DNA from 2 places in the Variovorax sp. YR266 genome. Region 1 is predicted to be linked to the other one. Evidence: predicted binding sites of a transcription regulator. Region 1 holds the regulator's gene; the other holds the start of a gene.
The links. Region 1 encodes FliA, which starts transcription of late flagellar genes. Its sites were predicted from a motif close to CTAAAGTTTNNNNNNNNNNNGCCGNTA; they were not measured.

Region 1 (10,622 bases):
TGCCGATGCCGCTGGCGGGTGCCGTCTCGGAGCTGCACCGAGCCTTCGTCGCGGCCGGGCTCGGCGCCGAAGACACGGCGGCCATGATGCGGCAGTTCGACGGCTACGGGCGCGGCTGAAGCGCCTCCCGCCACACACGGCTTTCACCCAGGAAAGAAGAGACACCATGTTCATCCGCTGCGCGTTTTTCAGGGGCCGGGTCAAGGCCGGCATGGAAGAAGCCTTCGACCGCCACGTGCACGAAAAACTCGTGCCGCTGTGGACCCGCTTCCCCGGTGCGCTCGAAGTGCGCGTGCTGCGCCAGATCGAAAGCGATGTGAGCGACCCCGAACTGGCGATGGTGCTGTCGATCCGCTATGCGAGTCGCGAGGACATCGCCCGCGCACTCGACTCACCCGTTCGCCATGAAAGCCGCGAGGTCTCGAAGAAGCTGTTCGAGATGTTCGACGGCACGGTCTTCCACACGGTGTTCAGCGCCGAGGAGTTCGCGCTGCCGGCCGCCTGAGCGGCGTCTTTCTTGCCGTCCTCTTCGGCGCCGCTCTCTTCGGCGCCGTCTTCTTCGATGCCGCCTTGCCATCGAGGTCCGCCAGCTCCCACACGCCACCGGCCGCCGACACCAGCGCATGCGCGCTGTTGATCAACCCGATATGCGAAAACGCCTGCGGAAAATTGCCGAGTTGCCGCTGCGCCACCGGGTCGTATTCCTCGGCGAACAGGCCCAGGTCGTTGCCCAGCGCCAGCAGGCGCTTGAACAGGGCTCGTGCCTTGCGCAGCTTGCCCATGGCCACGTACACGTTCGACAGCCAGAAGCTGCACGCGAGAAACGCGCCCTCCCCGCCTTCGAGGCCGTCCACGCCTTTCTCTGTGCGATAGCGGTACACCAGCCCGTTGAAGATCAGCTCCTTCTCGATGCGCGCGATGGTGCCCTGCACGCGCGCATCATGGATCGGCAGAAAGCCGATCAGCGGCATCCACAGCAGCGCCGCATCCACCGTGTCTGCGCCGTAGTACTGCACGAATGAATTGCTCGCGGCGTCGTAGCCGCGGGCGCAGACCTCGGCGTGGATCTCGTCGCGCACCTCCCGCCAGCGCTCGACAGGGCCTTCGAGCCCATACTCCGTCGCGCTCGCGATCACCCGGTCGAAGGCCAGCCAGCACATGATCTTGGAATGCACGAAGTGGCGCGGCTCGCCGCGCACTTCCCACAGGCTGCAGTCGGGTTCCTTCCACAGCACCATCAGGTGCTTCGCAATGGCGCGCTCCAGCGGCCACACCTTGTCCATGTCCGCCAGCCCGGCCTTGCGCGCCGCATGAAAGGCCGCGATGACCGAGCCGTACACATCGAGCTGGCGCTGCCCGTGCGCGCCGTTGCCGATGCGCACCGGGCGGCTGTCTTCGTAGCCCGGCAGCCAGCCGAGCTCGAGTTCGGTGAGCGAGCGTTCGCCGTGCAGGCCGTACATCACCTGCAGCTCTTCGGGCGAGCCGCCCACCGCTCGCATCAGCCACCAGCGCCAGGCGCTGGCTTCCTCGACATAGCCCGAACCGATCAGCGCGTAGAGCGTGAGCGCCGCGTCGCGCAGCCAGCAGAAGCGGTAGTCCCAGTTGCGTTCGCCGCCCGGCAGTTCGGGCAGCGAGGTGCTCGGCGCGGCGACGATGCCGCCGGTGGGCTCGTAGGTGAGCGCCTTGAGCGTGAGCAGCGAGCGCATCACCGGCTCGCGAAACTCGCCGTGGTAGCCGCAGCGACCGGTCCACGCGCTCCATTCGGCGACGGTGCGCGCCAGCAGCGCGCTGGCATCGCGCGTCACCGGCGGCTTCAGGTGCGAGGGAAACCAGTCGAGGCTGAACGCGATGGCCTGCCCCGCGGACACGGTGAAGTCGGCAAAGCTCGCGAAGTTCTCGTTGGTCAGCGGCACGCCGGAGCTGATGCGCACCGAGTCCGGTCCGGCCGTGGCAAACACCGCGCCGTCGCGCCGCTCCATCCACGGGCACCACCCGCCGTAGTTGAAGCGGATGCGGAACTCGGTATGCATGGCGACCGTGCCGCGCACACCCTGCACGATGCGCACGACCTCGTGCGTGCCGTCGAGCGCGGGTCGGGGCATGAAGTCGGTGACGATGGCCGTCCCCTTGGCCGTGCGGATCGTGGTTTCGAGCACCACGGTACCGGGCAGGTAGCGCCGCGTGACACGCGCCTTGCGGTCTTTGGCGCGCATCGTCCAATGGCCGTTGTGCTCGTCGCCGAGCAGGCTGGCGAACATCGCGGCCGAATCGAAGCGCGGCAGGCACAGCCACTCGATATCGCCACCGCAATGCACCAGGGCCGCGCTGTGGGTCGAGCCGATGAGCGCGTAGTCGCCAATGGGGCGGTTCGGGCGGTCGGCGTGAAGCCGTGAGGAGGGTTGCTTGGGAGTCTTTGGCAAGAGGCCGAGCTTTGCCGTGCGTGCGGGCGTGGCACGCCAGCGGCGGGCGCGGATTGCTGACGGACAACGCCTAATGGCGCATGACAAATAAGGCACCCATCTACTTGTTCCTGGGGATGGCCTTCGCACCGTCGCGCTCCTACCATCAGCCGCGCACGAAATGACAAGCGGCTCGTGAAGATGAAACGGCACAGGTCGCCGCTTGGGCCCCATGGTGCAGCGCTCTACTTTGCCCCTCCCATTCCAACGCAAATAGACATCACACGTGAACGGACACAACCAACTCTTCCGAGCCGATCCCGTTGCGTACGCGCAGCTTCGCGCGATCAACGGCGTTTCGTGGTTCATGCAGAACGCGCAGGCGCAGCAGAATCCAGCTTTCGCCATGCAGGTCCTGGTACTCAACACGGCCAAGATGGGCTCGTTCGATCTGCAGGGCACCGCGCAAGCCCTCCAGGTCACCTTGAGGCCGGTGGGAAATGTCCTCCATCAGGATCAGCCGATCTCGGCGTATTGGTGTCCTTTCATCCAGGGCAACGTGATGCCCGGATTCGTCGACGTACCTCGACACAACCCGCAGCACAGGTTCGTCTTCACCGCCGCCATGAATGGCTGCGCCCTGATGGTGACGAACTCGCCGCTCGGTGCGCATCTGATCAGGGTGTATCACCACCAGCACCCCGGGCAAGCCAACATCAATCAGATGATCCAGACGCAAGGGCAGGAAGTGATCTCGTACATCGGCTTCGACGACTACGGCCACGCCAACCAGCATATTCCGCTGCCGAACGCCTTCAACTTCCTGTACTACAGGAACGGCGCCTGGAAGTACGTTCTGCAACCGCAACTGTTCGATCCACTAACGAACAATGTGACGCTCAACGGCCTCATCCCCTCGCAGGTGCTCGATGCGACTTTCTGATTCAGGCGGCGGCCCTGGCCCCGGAGTTCGCTACAGCACATCCTTCAGCTTGGCCCGCAGCCTGCTGATCGCCTGGCTGTGCAGCTGGCACACCCGCGACTGACTCACCTCCAGGATCGCGCCGATCTCGCGCAGGTTCAGCTCTTCCTCGTAGTAGAGGTTCAGCAGCAGCTGGTCGCGCTCCGGCAGCGCACCGATGGCGTCCACCAGCTGATGCCGGAAGCCGCTTTCCAGCAGCTGCTCCAGCGGATCGTCGCTGCCGCGCCGGTCCTTGCGCGCATCCTGCGAATGGCTGTCGAGGAACGGGCTGTCCGGGTCGTCCTTGGAGAAATCTTCGACATACACCAGCTGGCAGCCCTGGATCTCCTGCAGCAGCGACTGATACGCCTCCAGGTCCATCTTCAGCTCCTTGGCGATCTCCCCTTCGGTGGGAGAGCGCCCGAGCTTGTGGCCCAGCGCCTGTATCGCCTTCTCGACGCCGCGCGCCGACTGGCGCAGGCCGCGCGAGCCCCAGTCGCTGGCGCGCAGTTCGTCGAGCATGGCGCCGCGGATGCGCTGGCTGACGAAGGTCTCGAATTGCGCGCCGCGGTTGTCCTGGTAACGGCTGGAGGCGTCCAGCAGGCCCAGCATGCCGGCCTGGATCAGGTCGTCCAGCTCCACGCTGGCCGGCAGCTTGGCAATCATCTGCAGCGCGATGCGGCGCACCAGCGGCTGGTGCTGCGCCAGCAGATGTGATTTCTCGATGGTTCCCTGTGCGGTGTACACGGCCGTCCTTCTTGGGTTGTCCGGGTCGGCGGGCTCAGGCCACGGCCTGCAGCGGCTCGGCCGCGCGCCAGGGCCAGCGGTCGACCTCGCCGGCAATGCGCCGGAAGTCGACAGCGGCATGGCTCGCGGGAAAGGCCTCGACGATGGTCTTCTTCAGGCGCCACGCGTCGGCAACGAGCGGGTCGAAGCGCACCCAGCCCGCGGGCTGCAGCAGCAGTGCGAGATAGCGGCTGGCGGCATGCGCGAGGTTGCTCATGATCTGGCGCGCGGCCACGACGTCGGCCGCGCCGTTGACCAGGAAGCGCATCTGCTTGAGGCCGTGCGCGTGGTGCAGCCGCTTGATGCCTGCATAGGCCGCGGTGATCGACGCGGGGTGCGGCTGCAGCACCAGCAGCAGGTCGTCCGCGCCCTGCGCGAGCGCCGACAACCGGCCCTCGGCGTCGAAAGCCGCATCGACGATGACGACGCCGTCGTGCCAGAACTTGCGCGGGTCGATTTCTCCATCCGCACCATTCACCGCGCCGTGCGGCGCGGGTAGCACGTGCACGCCGCAGGCTGCCTTGACCTCTGCACCATCCAGCGTCAGGCGCTGGCTTGCTACATCGGCCAGGTTCCCCAGCGGATCGATGTCCCACACCTCACAGGCGGAGCCCACAGTCGGGCAGTGCTCGTCCAGCAGCAGCACGTTGCGACCCTGCAGGGTCAGTGCCACACCGAGATTCATCGCGGCCGTGGTACTCCCCGCGCCCTGCCCCAGGCCTGCGACGGCCACCACGCGCGCATGCGTCGGTGCGAGCATGCGCCGCAGTCCGTCGGCCTGATCCGCAACCAGCTTGTTCATTCCTGATTCCTCAACCCAACTTCTCCAGCGCACGCGGCGCCTGCGTGGGAGCGGTCGACTCGGTGCCCAGCGCCTCCAGCAGCAGAAAGAGCTTGCCCACGCCCGCATACAGAGCACTGCCGCTCATGGCCCGTCCGTTGCGCGCCGGGCGCCCCGTGAGCTGGCCCAGCAGCGCGCGCGTGCGGTCGGCCCAATCGCCTTCGGCTTGCAGCAGGCGCCACACGGTGGTGGTCATCTGGCCGGCGATCAGCAGCCGCTTCATGATGTCGGGGTCGCCCAGTTCGCCGATGCCGCCGACCATCTGCACACCGTCGCGCAGCAGTCGGAAGCAGGGCTCGGCGTCGCTGGCCCAGCCCTGCCATTGCGCGAGCTGCTGCGTGGAAACGTCCGCGCCGATATTGGTCAATGCATGGCCCTGCGCCAGCACGTTGCCGGTGCGCGCATCGACCACCCGCGTGGCGACGCAGCGCAGCGCGGGCATCGCATCGCGCCCGATGCCCGCCGCCATGGCGGCCGCGTTGAAGCGCAGCACCACGTCGGCATGCGCCTCGCTGCGCAACGCCGCCTTGCCGCGAAAGCGCACGGGCCGCCCCTCGCCGAATTCGAAGTCCATGCGAGCGAGCGTGTCGGGTGCGCCGGTGCGCACGTCGATCACCGCGGTGGAGCCCGGCGCGCGCGCAAGCCAGCGCTGGCCCGCGGCCTGCCACTGCACCATGGCCTCGATGCCGGGCAGTCTCGTCAACAGATGCACCAGCGGCTTGTGGCCGAAGTCCTGCTGGCGCAGCCACGGCACCTGGCGTGCACCGGGCTTGCGCGCGGCGTCTTTCATGCCGCGGGTGGCGGCGGTCGACAGCCACTGGTTCGGCGCTGCCAGCGGCAGGCCCGTGCGGTCCGACAGCAGCAGGCTGCCGTGGCATTCATAGGCGTCGCCGCCTTCATTCGAGCGCAGCCCGACCTGCCCGCACAGCGCGAGCACATGGGTCTCGCAGCCAGCGGCCACTTCGCTGCGCGCATGCACCATCAGGTCGTGCAGCACGGCTTTCTGGCCGGAGCCTTCGTCGCCGGCCTGGCGCCACAGTGCGCGCGAACGCTCGAAGCCGATCTGTGCGCCCGCCAGCGCGCTCGCGGTGGTGGCGAGCTCTTGCGCGTCGTGCGCCATGGCGCGAATCAGGTTCTGGTACTTCAGCCGCAGGCGGTCGGTCTCGCCCTGCGCCTGCACCACCTGCGCCGAGGGGCCCGCGCCCGCCGGCTCCTCGTGCAGATCGCTTTCCGCGGGCACGAACAGCGGGCTGTGCTGGCGCGGCTGGAACACGCTGTCCACCAGCTGCGCGCGGTCGGCCTGCATCAGGTTCTCAGGCACCTTCTGGCCGCTGGAGATGTAGTGCACCGGCAGGCGGTGGCGGATCACGGTGTCGATCAGTGCGCCCGGATGCGTGGCCTCGTCGACCTTTGTGAAGATGCAGCCGGTGAGCTCGTTGCCATGGCGGTAGGCGTGCACCACCTCGTTGAGCGTGTCGCCGTGGCTGGTGGCGTTGAGCAGCAGCAGCCGCTTCACGGGCCGCTGGCTCTGGCCGAGCATCGCGATCTGCTCGGACACGGCGCGGTCGCGCTGGCTCATGCCGACGGTGTCGATCAGCACCATGTGCTTGTCGCGCAGGTCCTGCAGCACCAGGTGCAGGTCGGCCGCATCCTTCACGGCGTACACCGGCACATTAAGGATCTGGCCGTAGATGCGCAGCTGCTCGTAGGCGCCGATACGGTAGCTGTCGGTGGTCACCAGCGCGAGCTTGTCAGCGCCGAAGCGCATCACGCAGCGCGCGGCCAGCTTGGCGGTGGTGGTGGTCTTGCCGACACCGGTCGGGCCCATCAGGGCGTAGACGCCGCCCTGCGCGAACAGCGCGTCTTCGTCTTCATGCACGGGCACGGCGCGGATCAGCTCCGAGCGCACGTAGGCCATGCCTTCGGCGTACGTCTGGCCGGTGGGCATCTTCTCCAGCATGGCCTTCGACAGGCCCGCGCTGAAGCCGGCGCCAAGCAGCGTGCGCAGCAGGCGGCCGCGCACCGGGTCGCGGCGCTGCTTGTCGTTCCACACGACGCTGGCGAGCTGCTCTTCGATCATGCCGCGCATGGAATGCAGTTCGGTGAGCACGGTGTCAGCGGGTGCGGGTGCAGGAGCGGGCACAGGGGCCGCCACAGGCACGGGGACCGATGCCACGGGCCCCGCGATCACCACGGGCTTCGCAGGCACAGGCGCGGTGTCTTTCAACACCCCCTGCACTTCGCCCTCGACCATTGCGACGATCTCGACGCCCTCGGCCATTGCGCGATGCGTCAGCACGATGGCGTCGGCGCCCAGCGCCTCCCTCACCATCCTCAGGGCTTCGCGGCTGGTGGCCGCGACGAATTTGCGCGCGGTGGTGCGCACGTCGGTCTGCTTGGAATTCAACCTCGTCCTCCGATGGCGGTGGTGATCTTGATGGTGCGGGAGTCAGGAATCTCCGCATGCGAAAGCACTTTCAGCTGCGGCAGGCTGCGCCGCAGGAATCTGGACAGCAGCACGCGCAGCGCGTGCTGCACCACGAGCACCGGCGCCAGGCCCATCTGCTCCTGGCGCAGGATCGCGGCCTGCGCCTGCCTGAGCAGGTTGTCGGCAATGCCGGGCTCGATGCCGCTGCTGTTGGTCAAGGCCTGCTGCAGCACGCCGTCGAGCGAGCCGTCGAGGCCGATCACCTGCATCTCGGTGTCGCCCGGGAACAGCTGCTGCGTGATGGCGCGGCCCAGCGCCAGGCGCGTGAGCGTGGTGAGTTCGGTCGGGTCCTTGATGGTCGGCGCATGCTCGGCCATCACGTCGAGGATGGTGCGCATGTCGCGGATGGGCACCTCTTCGTCGAGCAGGTTCTGCAGCACCTTGTGCAGCGTGCTGAGCGACAGCACCTTCGGCACCAGGTCTTCCGTGAGCTTGGGCGCGGTCTTGGCGATCTGGTCGAGCAGCTGCTGCACTTCCTGGCGGCCCAGCAGTTCTGCGGCATGCGTCTGGATCAGGTGGTTCAGGTGCGTGGCCATCACCGTGCAGGCATCGACCACCGTGTAGCCCTGCACCTGCGCCTGTTGCCGCAGGCTGGCGTCGATCCACACCGCCGCCAGGCCGAAGGCCGGGTCGCGCGTGGGCGTGCCGGGCAGCGTGCCCGTCACCTGCCCGGGGTTGATGGCCATCCACTGGTTGGGGAAGGCCTCGCCGCGCCCGATCTCCACGTCCTTCAGGCTGATGACGTAGGTGTTGGGCTTGATCTCCAGGTTGTCGCGGATGTGCACCACCGGCACCAGGAAGCCGATCTCCTGCGCGATCTTCTTGCGGATGCTCTTGATGCGGCCCAGCAGCTCGCCCTGCTGCGACTGGTCCACCAGCGGAATGAGCCGGTAGCCGACCTGCATGCCCAGCGGGTCGACCATTGCAACGTCGTCCCACGTCGCTTCTTCCATCTCGGCCGAAGGCGCGGGGTTCGCGGCCTGCGCGGCGGCGGCTGCCTTCTGCGCGGCTTCCTGCGGCTTGCGCATCACAAGCCGTCGACCCAGCCACACCAGGCCGCCCGCGATCAGCAGGAACGCCAGGTTCGGCATACCCGGGATCATGCCCAGCAGGCCGACGATGCCGGCCGTGAGAAACAGCACCTGCGGGTTGGAAAAGAGCTGGCCCGTGAGCTGGCTGCCCACGTCTTCGTCGGTGGTCACGCGCGACACGATCACGCCGGCGGCGGTGGAGATAACGAGCGCCGGAATCTGCGCCACCAGGCCGTCGCCGATGGCCAGCAGCGTGTAGGTCTTGCCGGCAGTGGAAAAGTCGAGCCCGTGTTGCAGCATGCCGACCACCAGCCCGCCGATGATGTTGATCACCATGATGAGCAGGCCCGCGATCGCGTCGCCGCGAACGAACTTGCTGGCGCCGTCCATCGAGCCGTAGAAGTCGGCCTCTTGCGCAACCTCGGTGCGGCGCTTGCGGGCCACGTCTTCGCCGATCAGGCCGGCGTTGAGGTCGGCGTCGATGGCCATCTGCTTGCCCGGCATCGCGTCGAGCATGAAGCGCGCGCCCACCTCGGCAATGCGCCCCGCACCCTTGGTGATCACCATGAAGTTGATGAGCACGAGAATGATGAAGACCATCACACCCACCGCGAAGTTGCCGCCCACGAGAAAGTGCCCGAAGGCCTCGATCACCTTGCCCGCCGCGTCGGGCCCGGTGTGGCCGTGCATCAGCACCACGCGCGTGGACGCCACGTTCAGCGACAGGCGCAGCAGCGTCGAGAACAGCAGCACGGCCGGGAAGGCCGCGAAGTCCAGCGCCTTCATCGTGTACATGCTCACCAGCAGCACCATCACCGACATGGCGATATTGAAGGTGAACAGCAGGTCGAGCAGGAAGGGCGGCAGCGGCAGCACCATCATGCTCAGGATGAGGATGATGAGAATCGGCCCGGCCAGTCCCTTGAACTGCGAGCCGGAGAACAGACGCGTCGGCAGACGCATCAGGTTTGTCATCGCGTTCATGCGGCTTCCACTGTGTATTGAAGGTCTGCGGGCACCGGCAGGTCAGTCGGCGTGCGCGGGGCGTCGCCGCCCTCGGTCTTCCAGCGCCTGAGCTGGTACACCCAGGCCAGCACCTCGGCCACCGCGGTGTACAGGCCTGCCGGAATCTCATCGCCCAGCTTCGTGTGCTTGTAGAGAGCGCGCGCGAGCGGCGGCGCTTCGAGAATCGCGACCTTGTGCTCCAGCGCCATCTCGCGGATGCGCGCGGCCACAAGCTCGGTGCCCTTGGCCACCACGCGCGGTGCGCGCATGCCGCTGTCGGTGTACTTCAGCGCCACCGCAAAGTGCGTGGGGTTGGTCAGCACGATGTCTGCCTTGGGCACCTCGGCCATCATCCGGCGGCGCGCCATCTGCTGTTGCTGGCGGCGGATCGCGGCCTTGATGTGCGGATCGCCTTCGCTTTCCTTGTGCTCCTGGCGCAGGTCTTCGCGCGACATGCGCAGCTTGCGGTAGTAGCTCCAGAGCTGGAAGGGCACGTCGATCAGCGCCACGAGAAACAGCGTGGCCGCAATCAGCGCGCAATGCTTGGCCACCAGCACCATTGCGTGCGGCAGCGCGTAGTGCGCGGGCTGCGCCATCAGGTCCATCAGCGCGCCAATGTCGCGCGACACGACCCACCACGCCACGCCGCCGATCAACGCCGACTTGGCCAGCGCCTTGAAAAGCTCGGCCAGCGACTGCGCGGAAAACATGCGGCCGATGCCGGCCAGCGGATTGAGCTTGCTGAAGTTCGGTCCCACCGATTTGGTGGAGAACAGCCAGCCGCCGAGCATCAGCGGCGCGACCACGGCAGCGACGATCATCATCGCGAACAGCGGGCCGATGGCCGTGAGCGTGTGCATCGCCATCAGCCCGGTCTGGGCCAGCATGTGCGAAGGATCGAAAGCGCTGGCGCGGTCGAACTGCAGGCCGCGGTGCAGCGCACCGCTCATGCTCGTGCCCAGCGACTCCCCTGCGAACCACAGCCCCGCGCATGCGGTGCCCAGCATGACGAAGGTGGTGAGCTCGCGCGAACGGGCTACGTTGCCTTCCTCGCGCGCCTTCTCCAGGCGTCGCTCGGAGGCGGGTTCCGTTTTTTCGAGATCGCTTTCCT
Region 2 (10,622 bases), on a different contig from region 1:
GTCAGCGGGGCGACCGGGCCGAAGGTCTCTTCGCAGGCGCAGGCCATGGTGGCGTCTGTATCGGCGAGCACGGTCGGTGCGAAGTAGTTCGAGCCGAGCTCGGGCAGCCGTGTGCCGCCGGTGAGCACGCGCGCGCCGCGCGCCACCGCGTCCTGCACATGGCGCTCGATCTTCTCGACCGCGCGTGCATTGATCATCGGCCCGATCTGAGAGGCCGCGTCGGCGGCAGGTCCGACGCGCAATGCCGCCACGCGTGCAACCAGCAGTTCGGAAAAACGTTCGTGCACTGCCTCATGCACGAAGACGCGGTTCGGGCACACGCAGGTCTGGCCGCCGTTGCGGAACTTGGCGGCCATCAGGCCTTCCACCGCGGCCTCGATGTCTGCATCTTCGAACACGATGAACGGCGCATTGCCGCCGAGTTCGAGCGACAGCTTCTTGAGCGTGTCGGCCGAACGGCGCGCGAGGTGCTTGCCGACGGGCGTGGAGCCGGTGAAAGTGATCTTGCGCACGCGCACATCGTCGAGCCAGGCATCGACCACTTCGGGCGTGCGCTCGCGCGATGCGGTGACGATGTTCAGCACGCCCGGCGGTACGCCGGCTTCGGCGGCCAGTGCCACGAGGGCCAGCGAAGTCAGCGGCGTGTCCTCGGCCGGCTTGCACACCACAGTGCAGCCCGCGGCAAGCGCCGGCGCGATCTTGCGCGCGATCATCGCGGCGGGAAAATTCCACGGCGTGATCGCCGCGACCACGCCGACCGGTTCGCGCAGCGCGAACATGCGCCGGCCCGGTACGGGCGCCGGAATGACGTCGCCGTTGGCGCGTGTGGCTTCCTCGGCAAACCACTCGATGTAGCTGGCCGCATAGGCAACCTCGCCGCGGCCTTCGGCCAGCGGCTTGCCTTGCTCACGCGAGATGAGCCGGCCCAGGTCTTCCTGGTGCGCGAGCACAAGGTCGTTCCAGCGCTTGAGGATCTGCGCGCGCTGCTTGGCGGGTGTTTTGCGCCAGGCGGGAAAGGCGGCATGCGCGGCATCGACGGCTGCGTGCGCGTCGATTGCGCTGGAGTCGGGCACCTGCGCGATGAGGGCGCCGGTGGCCGGGTCGGTCACATCGAGCGTGCGGCCGGAAGCGGAGCGCAGCCATTCGCCGGCGATGAAGTTGGCCGTGCGTTGCAGGTCGGGGCGCGAAAGGGTCAGGGGCATGGAGAGAAGGAGAAAGGAGAAAAGAAGGCGGTCAGCTCACGATGCCCAGGTGCCAGGGCACGAACTCGTGGTCGCCCAGTCCGAGCGTCTCGCTCTTGGTCGGCTCGCCCGAAGCGTGGCGCAGGATCTGCTCGAAGATCTGCTGGCCCAGTTCGGGCACGGAGAGTTCGCCGTCGATCACCACGCCGCAGTTGATGTCCATGTCTTCCTCCAGGCGGCGAAACATCGGCGTGTTGCTCGCGAGCTTGATCGTCGGCGCGGGCTTGCTGCCGAACATCGAGCCGCGTCCGGTGGTGAAGCAGATCAACTGCGCGCCGCTGGCGATCTGCCCCGTTGCGGCCACCGGGTCATAGCCCGGCGAGTCCATGAAGACGAAGCCAGGCTCGTCGATGGGTTCGGCGTATTCGTACACCGCGCGAAGCGGCGTGGTGCCGCCCTTCATCGCAGAGCCCAGCGATTTCTCGAAGATGTTGGCCAGGCCGCCGGCCTGGTTGCCATGGCCCACCACGCCGTTGAACTGTGCGTTCTGGCCGGCCGCGTAGCGCTCCCACCAAGCCAGCCGGTCGAGCAGCTTCTGCCCGACCTCGGGTGTTACGGCGCGGCGCGTGAGCATGAATTCCACACCGTGGATCTCGGGCGTTTCCGACAGGATGGCTGTGCCGCCGTGGCGCACCAGCACGTCCATCGCCGCGCCGAGCGCGGGGTTGGCGGTGATGGCCGAGAAGCCGTCGGAGCCGCCGCATTCGAGCCCTATCTTCAGATGGTGCGCGCCGACGCGCGTGCGCCGTGCGGCATTGGCCTCGGGCAGCATTTCTTCGATTGCGCGGATACCGGCCTCGATGGTCTGGCGCGTGCCGCCCACTTCCTGCATCACCAGCGTGCGCATCAGGCGGCCCGTTTCGAGCCCTTGCGAATCGACCAGCGCATCGACCTGGTTGCGTTCGCAGCCCAGGCCGACGATCAGCACGCCGGCCAGGTTCGGGTGGCGCGCATAGCCCGCCAGCGTGCGGCGCAACACGTCGAAATGCTCGCTCGGCGACGACATGCCGCAGCCGCTGGTCTGCGCGAAGGCGGCCACGCCATCCACGTTGGGAAAGGCGGCCATGCGCTCGGGCGTGAAGTGCGCGGCGATGCGCTTGATGACCGTGGCCGAGCAGTTCACCGACGACAGGATGCCGATGAAGTTGCGCGTGCCGACGCCGCCGCCGGGCCGCTCGAAGCCCATGAAGGTCGCGCGTTCGGCAACCGGCACGAAGTCCACCGGGCGCACGTCCTGGCAGAAGGCCGGGTCGCGGTAGCTGTCGACCAGCGTGAGGTTGTGGCTGTGCACGTAGTCGCCAGCCTGCAGGTCGCGCGAGGCCACGCCGATCACCGTGTCGTACTTCTTCACTTCCTCGCCGGCCGCGATGGCGCGCGACGCGATCTTGTGGCCGGCGGGAATCTGCGCCCTGGCGCGCACGCCGAACTCGGCGATTGTTTCGCCCAGGGCAATGGCGCTCTTGGCGACCAGCACGTTGTCGTTCGAGTGCAGGCGAAGCAGGGGGCTGTCGTTCATGGCGTGGCTTGGGGTTGCTTCGAGCAGGTTCGGATGCCGGTGGGCGAGGGCTTCATCAGCCCTTTTCCATCAGCTCCTTGAGGTTGAGCTTGCGGATCAGATCGGTCTCTTGCCGGTACACGGTCTGCACGTACTTCTGGTATTCGGGGCCGTCCTGGTACATGACCGGCGCATCGATGCTTTCCGCCACCTTGCGGAACTCTTCGCTGTTGACGGCCGTGCGGAACGCATCGCGCAGCCGCTTCTCGACTGCGGCAGGCAGGCCCTTGGGCGCACCGATGCCGTTGGGCGCTTCCACCACCACGTCGAAGCCGAGCTCCTTTAGCGTGGGCGTGTCCTTGAAGCGCGGCGTGCGCGCTTCGCCCCAGGTGGCGAGCAGGCGCAGCTTGCCGCTTTCGACGTGCGGCGCCCACGAACTGCTGTCGGCCAGCATGTCGACCTGTTCGCCCAGCACGTCCTGCAGCGCGGCCGAGCCGCCCTTGTAGGCGATGGCGTTGAACTTCACGCCGGCGGCCTGCGCGAACTGCTCCATGCCCACGTGCGTTGCGCCGCCGATGCCGGCGTGTGCGTAGGTGACGGTGCCGGGATGGGCCTTGGCCTGCGCCACGGCGTCGCGCAGCGACTTGAACGGCGAGCGTGCCGGCACCGCGATGCCGAAGGTCTGGCCCGAAGTGCGCGCGAGGTAGGTGAGGTCTTTCAGTGGATCGAGCTGCACCGTGCCGATCTGGGAGAAGCGCGTGACCGAAATCGGTATCTGGCCGATCGTGTAGCCGTCGGGCCGAGCCGAGGCCAGCGCCTTGGTGCCGATCATTCCCGAGGCACCTGCGCGGTTCTCCAGCGCAATGGGCTGCCCGAGTTCGCGTGCGGCGATCTGGCAGATGATGCGCATCGACCGGTCGGCCGTGCCGCCTGCGGGCCACGGGCAGATGAACGTGAGGGGGCGTTCGGGGTAGTCGGCGGCCAGCGCGCGAGCGGGGGCGGTGGCGAGAGCTGCGGCGCCGAGGCCGCCCAGCACGAGCTGGCGCCGCGCCATGTTGCGAGGGGTTTTCATCGTTGTCTCCAGAAATCGTTGTTCGGCAAGCACAGCGGATTCTTCCGGAGACAATCATGGCCATCCAATGAAATAGCGGACTCTCTTCATGAGCTCCAGGTTATGAAGGAGAAAGCCCGCTCAAAGCGCCATGAGCCAGATCGATCGCGTTCTTCGTTCCAACCTCAAGCTGCGTCATCTGCAACTGCTGGTGGCGCTGGACGAGTTTCGCCACCTGGGGCGGGTCTCGGAGTTTCTTTCGATCACGCAGCCGGCCGTTTCGAAGATGCTGGCAGAGATCGAGCGCATGTTCGATCTGAAACTGTTCACGCGCTCCACGCGCGGCACCGAGCCCACGCCCTTCGGCGTCACGGTGGTGCGCTTTGCGCGCTCGGTGCTGGCCGACTACCAGCGCACGCGCGACGAGATCGACGCCGTGGCCAGCGGCGGCGCAGGCCGCACCAGCGTGGGCGCGATGGTGGTGGCCACGCCGAGCCTGCTCGTCAAGGCCATCCAGCAGCTCAAGAAGCAGTCGGCACTGACCACCGTGATGGTGGAAGAGGGCGATCTCACGCGGCTGCTGCCTCGTCTGCGCGTGGGCGAACTCGACCTGATCGTCGGCCGGCTGGAGCCCGGCTATGCCTCGCCGGACCTGGAGACCGAAGCCCTCTACACGGAGCCGATGTGCATCGTGGTGAGCCCCGGCCACCCGTTGGCGGAGGCTTCCAGGCCAAGCTGGAAGATGCTCGCCGAGCTGCCCTGGGTGGTGCCCCCGCCGTGGGCTTCATCGCGCTCGAAGCTGGCCCAGATGTTCTACAAGCACCGCCTCGTGCCGCCGGCGGACATCGTCGAGACAGCGTCGTTTCTTGTCACGCTGTCCGTCATGCATGAGCGGCCGGCCGTGGGGTTCCTCGCGCGAAGCGTCGCCCGGCACTTCGCGAAGCAGGGGCAGCTGTGCATCCTGAAGATCAACGTGCCGATCGAGCTTCCGCCGGTGGGCATCATCACGCTGCGGGGGCGTTCGCAGACGCCCGCCAGTCAGCTCCTGATGGAGTGCCTGCGAAAGGTCGCGCCGCCGCGTTAGCGCAGCACCAGCACCGGAATGTGCGAGTGCGTCAGCACGTGCAGCGTCTCGCTGCCCATCAGCAGGCGCGCCAGGCTGCGCCGTCCGTGCGAGGCCATCACGATCAGGTCGCACTGCTGGTTCTTCGCGGTCGTGATGATGGCCTCGGCCACCTGGTTCGACTTCATGACGATGGCCTGCGGATTGCGAACGCCCTTGGCGACCGCAGTGGCCACGACCTTGTCGACCAGTTGCTGCGCGGCGCGGTCCGTATGCTCCTGGGAGGCCTGGATGTCCCGCTGGCTCAGCATCATCGAGCCTTCGAAGTAGCCGACCGGCTCGATGTGCGCGACGGTGACGCTCACCAGTTCCGCGTTGGTCAACAGGGCCAGGTCGATGGCGGCGTTGACTGCTTGCTCCGACAGCGCGGAGCCGTCGGTTGCGACAAGAACACGCTTGTACATGGCAGGCTCCTTGGCCCCCGGCACCGCGGGTGCCCTCATGTTCAGTCTAGTTCGCGATCGCGGTCATGCAAGGCCCTTCAGTTTTCGCCTCGGTTGCCGATAACCCTCCTGAGGACACAACAGAGGACCCAGATGCTGAATGCCATCAGTGCGACCGGCAGCGCCAGAAGCGGAGGCGACGTCAACGCCGAAATCGCGAAGATCCAGCGCCAGATCACGACGACTCAGAAGCAGATCGCGAAAACGCAGGGCCAGCTGCTCGGCACGCCCGAGGGCGACGCGCGCGATGCGATCCGGCTGCAGCTCGAAGCGCTGGCGGCCCGGCTTGCCATGCTGCAGCAGCAGATGAACGCGCTGCGCACGGCCAGCGTTCAAAAGAGCGCGATGGCTTCAATGGAAGAGAGCAGCAGCAGCGGCAGCAGCACATCGCAGCGCGCCAACGCTGGTAGCACTTCGATCGGCAGCATGCTGGACGTGAAGGCCTGACTCAGCCTCCGCGTTCCGGCCACCGGTGCCGCGTGCCCCCCGAGCGCCGGTCCGCCTTCTCCATGACAACGCCCTGCACGAGCAACTGCTCTCCGCGTTGCTCCAGGTGCTGCAGGCAGCGAAGAAAGACATCGAGATCCGCAGGCTCGATGCCTTCGAGCAATTCGGTGTTCAGCCCCGCGATCCGGGGAAACAGCCTGCCGAACAACTGCTGGCCTGAAGCGCTCAGCCGCACGTGCACTTCGCGGCGGTCCTGAGCGTCCTGCCGCCGCACCACCAGCTTTTTCTCGACCAGGCTGCGCAGTCCGCGCGAAGTGCGCACGCGGTCCAGGTGCAGGTGCGTGGCCAGCGTCGACGCAGTCATCTCGCCCTCCTGCGCCAGCGTGGCGATCATTCCCCACTCGCGGCGCGTGATGCCGAAGCCTCCTTCGACCAGGCGGGTCGCCATGCCGTTGCCCGAGCGCATGGCTCGTGCCAGGCGGTACAGCAGCAGGTCGTTCAGGGAACGGGGCGCGCGCAACGCTGCTGCATCGGGAAAAGCTTGTTGCATACGTATGAAAAATGGGATGGGGAGTGTGGTTCGCCCGCCTCGGAGCACTGGTAGTTGATTAGATCAACTGTTTGCCCATACGTATAAACCGGTAACAAATTTGAACGAACGGAAACAGTCTTGGCGCGCGATTTTCGCCGTGAAAACTCGCGCGCCCCGTTCACGACAACCGCTCGCAGGAGATCCGATGCCCGCATTCCTTTCCAGGCGCAAGCTCATCATGGCGTGGGGCATTGCCCTGGCCGCTTGCGCTCCCATGGTCCACGCCCAGGCGCTGGACGGCGGGCCGCTCACCCTCGTGGTCGGCTATGCGCCGGGCGGCAGCACCGACCGCATCGCGCGCCTGATCGCCGAGCGGCTGACGCCCAAGCTCGGCGTTCAGGTGAGCGTGGAAAATCGTCCGGGCGAGGGCGGCCGGCTCGCGGCCAAGGAAGTAAAGCGCGCCCCCGCCGGGCAGAACGTGCTGATGCTCGGCAACCCCGCCGTGATGGTGGTCGCGCCGCTGGTCTTCAAGGACGCGGGCTATGACCCCGACAAGGACTTCGTGCCCGTGTCGCAAGTCAGCAGCTACGACTTTGCGCTGGCGGTCGGCAACAAGCTCCAGCTCGACCGCGCGATGTTTCTCGTGAGCCGGCTGTGGGCACATCCGGAAGAGGCGATTTTCGGCGTGCCCGCCACTGGCAGCCTGCCTCACTTCTTCGGCCTGATGGTGGGCGATGCGCTGAGCGTGCAGCCGCAGATCAAGGGCTACGGCGGTTCGGCGCCTCTGGCGGCCGACCTGAGCGGCGGCAGCCTGCCCATTGCCATCGACACGCTCGATTCGCTCTATCCGCAGCACGTGGCCGGCAAGATCCGCATCCTGGCCACCTCGGGCAAGAAGCGCGCGAGCTTCGCGCCCAACATTCCCATCTTCCGCGAAGCCGGCATGAAGATCGATGCCGACGGCTGGAACACCTTCTTCGCGCCCAGCACCATGCCGAACGCCAAGGTGCAACTGCTGGCCAACGCGATCCGCGACGTCATGAAAGACCCGGGCCTGCAGAAGGCGGCCGACGCGCTATACATCACGCCCGTGATCAGCAATGCGGCCGAGACGGCTCAGATGCTGAAGGCCTTTCGCGCGCAGTGGGAGCCAGTGGTTCGGCGCTCCGGCTTCCAGCCCTGAGACTTTCTTTCGTCAGCTCGCAAGCGCCCGCATCTCCGCAATGAGATCGGCCTTGCCCTCGAAGCCGATGCCCGGCAGCGGCGGCAGCGTGACGTAGCCGTTGTCCACCTTCACGCCATCGGGGAAGCCGCCGTAGGGCTGGAACAGGTCGGGGTAGCTCTCGTTGCCGCCGAGCCCGAGGCCGGCCGCAATGGCGAGCGACATCTGGTGGCCGCCGTGCGGAATGCAGCGCGAGGGCGACCAGCCGTGCGCTTTCAGCATGTCGAGCGTGCGCAGGTACTCCACCAGCCCGTAGCTCAGCGCGCAGTCGAACTGCAGCCAGTCGCGGTCGGGCCGCATGCCGCCATGGCGAATCAGGTTGCGCGCGTCCTGCATCGAGAACAGGTTCTCGCCCGTGGCCATGGGGCCGGCGTACACCTCGCCGAGCTTCGCCTGCAGCTCGTAGTCGAGCGGATCGCCGGCTTCCTCGTACCAGAACAGCGGGTACTGCGACAGCGCGCGGCCGTAGTCGACGGCGGTCTTCAGGTCGAAGCGGCCATTGGCATCCACTGCCAGTTGCTGGCCGGGGCCGAGGATCTTCAGCACCGACTCGATGCGCTCGCAGTCTTCAGCGAGCGTGGCGCCGCCGATCTTCATCTTCACCACCGAGTAGCCGCGTTCCAGGTAGCTGGTCATCTCGCGTTGCAGGCCTTCCACGCCCTTGCCGGGGTAGTAGTAGCCGCCCGCTGCGTAGACGAACACGCGCGGGTTCGGCGTGCCGTTGCCGTAGCGCTCGGCCAGCAACTGGTAGAGCGGCTTGCCCGCGATCTTGGCGGTGGCGTCCCACACCGCCATGTCGATGGTGCCCACGGCCACCGAGCGCTCGCCGTGGCCGCCGGGCTTCTCGTTGATCATCATGCGGGCCCAGATCTTGTGCGGATCGAGGTTGTCGCCGGTTTCGTCGAGCAGCGACGCGGGCTCGGCTTCGAGCAGGCGCGGCAGGAAGCGCTCGCGGATCAGCCCGCCCTGGCCATAGCGGCCGTTGGAGTTGAAGCCATAGCCGATGACGGACTTGCCATCGCGGATCACGTCGGTGACCACGGCCACGAGGCTCAGGGTCATCTTCGAGAAGTCGATGTAGGCGTTGCGGATGTCCGACTTGATGGGACGGGTGGATTCGAGGATGTTGACGATTTTCATGGTCGGGTTCGGGGGATGGAGAAAGCGAAAGACGTTCAGCGGTGCAGCGACGAGCCGCCGCAGATGGCGACGTCCTGCCCCGTGATGGCCGCCGCTGGCGGCGACAGAAGAAAGCCCACGAGCGCAGCGATTTCCTCGGGCTGTATCAGCCGGCCGATGGGCGGCATGCGCGGTGCGCTGCCCGCGCGTGCCGGGTCCTGCAGCATCGAGGTCTGCGTGGCACCGGGCGACACCACGTTGACGGTCACGCCCTGGGCCGCGACCTCCGCGGCCCAGCTGCGCGCGAGCGCGCTCAGCGCCGCCTTGGTCGCGGCGTACTGGCCGCGACCGGGCAAGCCCTGTGCGACGCGGCTGCCGACGAACACGACGCGGCCGTGTCCGCGCGCGGCCATCGCGGGCACGAGGGCGTCGGCCAGCCGCGTGGCCGCGTCGACGTGCAGGCGCCACATGAGTTCGCCGCTCGCGTGGTCGAGTGAACCCAGCGGGCCGACTCGCAGCACGCCGGCTGCGTGCACCAGCGCATCGGCGTTCTGAAGCGCGGCGGCTGTGCGCGCGATGGCATCGGCATCGCACAGGTCGACGGCTACATGCACGAAGCCCGCGTGAGACAACGTGGGCGCGGCCAGATCGAGCCCGCTCACGCGCCAACCCGCTTCGAGCAACTGCGACGCAATGGCACGGCCGATGCCGCCGCTGCTGCCCGTCACCACTGCATGCGGGGCAGCCTCATTCGACATGGATGTTGCCCTCCACGATGATCTTCTTCGAGCGCGCCATGTCCTCGGCCTGGAACTTCACGAAGTCTTCGACGCTGCCCGGTGTCAGCAGCAAGCCCTGCGCACCCAGCGTCTCGCGCATGTCGGTGCCCAGTGCCTTGTTGACCTCGGCGTTCAGCCGCTGCGTGACGGCGGCCGGCAGCTTCGCGGGCCCCCACAGGCCATACCAGCTGTAGAACTCGTAGCCCGGGATGCTCTCGCCCACGGTAGGCACGTTTGGCAGGCTCGCGGCGCGCGTGGCCGAGGTCACGGCAATCACCTTCACCATGCCACTCTTGTGGTACTGCAGTGAACCAAGGATGGGGTCGATGAAGCCGTCGATCTGCCCGCCGATCAGGTCCTGGAACGCGGGCGCCGTGCCCTTGTACGGCACGATCAGGTAGTCGAGCCCGCCGCCCGCGCGCTTGAGCAGTTCGGTCGACAGGTGGCCCGCCGATCCGATGGAGCCCACTGCGAAGGTCATCTTGCCCGGGTGCGCCTTGGCGTACGCGATGAGCGACTTCACGTCCGTCACAGGCAGGTTCTTGTTGACGGCCACCGAAAGCGGCGCCTTGGCCACCAGCGCCACGGGGGTAAAGTCTTTCACCACCTCGTAGGGCACGGCCTTCATGGTCATCGGCGCGGTGGTGAAGGTCGATGCATTGAACAGCAGCGTATAGCCGTCGGCCGGCGCCTTCGACACCACGTCGGCGCCGATGACGCCGTTGCCGCCCGCGCGGTTCTCCACGATGAAGCTCTGGCCCGTCTGCTCGCCGAGCTTCTGCGCCAGTAGGCGGCCGATGGTGTCGAGCGTGCCGCCCGGCGGAAACGGAATCACCATGCGCACCGGGCGGCTTGGCCAGGTCTGGGCGAAGCCGGCGGTGGATGCCGCGGCCAGCGCGAGGGCGGCCAGCGTGGCCCGCAGGAAATGGTTGCGTTGCATGTCTCTTGTCTCCTTGTGGTTTTTCATCGGGGCATCGCGGGTGTCGCGGCCCCGTGGGCTCAGCGCTTCGACAGGCCGGCCTGCTGCACGGCGGCGTGCAATGCATCCATCTCGCGCGCATTCGGCGCTTCCGTCGGCGGGCGCACGGTGGCGTTGTCGAGCACGCCGGCCAGGAACATGCCGCCCTTCATGCGCGCGTGCGCCTCGCCGGTCGGCTCGCCGCCGCCGTA

Region 2: the regulator FliA is predicted to act here: its motif matches at 5,390-5,416, upstream of BLW48_RS30360 (FlxA-like family protein).

Annotation. Positions count from the first base shown of each region.
Region 1 covers NZ_FNPM01000010.1:172,619-183,240, forward strand. The annotation lists gene BLW48_RS25290 (NAD(P)-dependent oxidoreductase) at 1-119, shown strand, start outside; gene BLW48_RS25295 (putative antibiotic biosynthesis monooxygenase) at 167-505, shown strand; gene BLW48_RS25300 (glycoside hydrolase family 15 protein) at 471-2,420, opposite strand; gene BLW48_RS25305 (hypothetical protein) at 2,686-3,342, shown strand; gene BLW48_RS25310 (RNA polymerase sigma factor FliA) at 3,373-4,107, opposite strand; gene BLW48_RS25315 (MinD/ParA family ATP-binding protein) at 4,142-4,948, opposite strand; gene flhF (flagellar biosynthesis GTPase FlhF) at 4,959-7,394, opposite strand; gene flhA (flagellar biosynthesis protein FlhA) at 7,391-9,490, opposite strand; gene flhB (flagellar biosynthesis protein FlhB) at 9,487-10,622, opposite strand, start outside.
Region 2 covers NZ_FNPM01000016.1:132,006-142,627, reverse strand. The annotation lists gene BLW48_RS30385 (NAD-dependent succinate-semialdehyde dehydrogenase) at 1-1,202, opposite strand, end outside; gene BLW48_RS30380 (UxaA family hydrolase) at 1,234-2,757, opposite strand; gene BLW48_RS30375 (tripartite tricarboxylate transporter substrate binding protein) at 2,813-3,808, opposite strand; gene BLW48_RS30370 (LysR substrate-binding domain-containing protein) at 3,939-4,871, shown strand; gene BLW48_RS30365 (universal stress protein) at 4,868-5,314, opposite strand; gene BLW48_RS30360 (FlxA-like family protein) at 5,447-5,800, shown strand; gene BLW48_RS30355 (MarR family winged helix-turn-helix transcriptional regulator) at 5,802-6,350, opposite strand; gene BLW48_RS30350 (tripartite tricarboxylate transporter substrate-binding protein) at 6,538-7,515, shown strand; gene BLW48_RS30345 (mandelate racemase/muconate lactonizing enzyme family protein) at 7,528-8,694, opposite strand; gene BLW48_RS30340 (SDR family NAD(P)-dependent oxidoreductase) at 8,730-9,431, opposite strand; gene BLW48_RS30335 (Bug family tripartite tricarboxylate transporter substrate binding protein) at 9,421-10,392, opposite strand; gene BLW48_RS30330 (dihydrodipicolinate synthase family protein) at 10,452-10,622, opposite strand, start outside.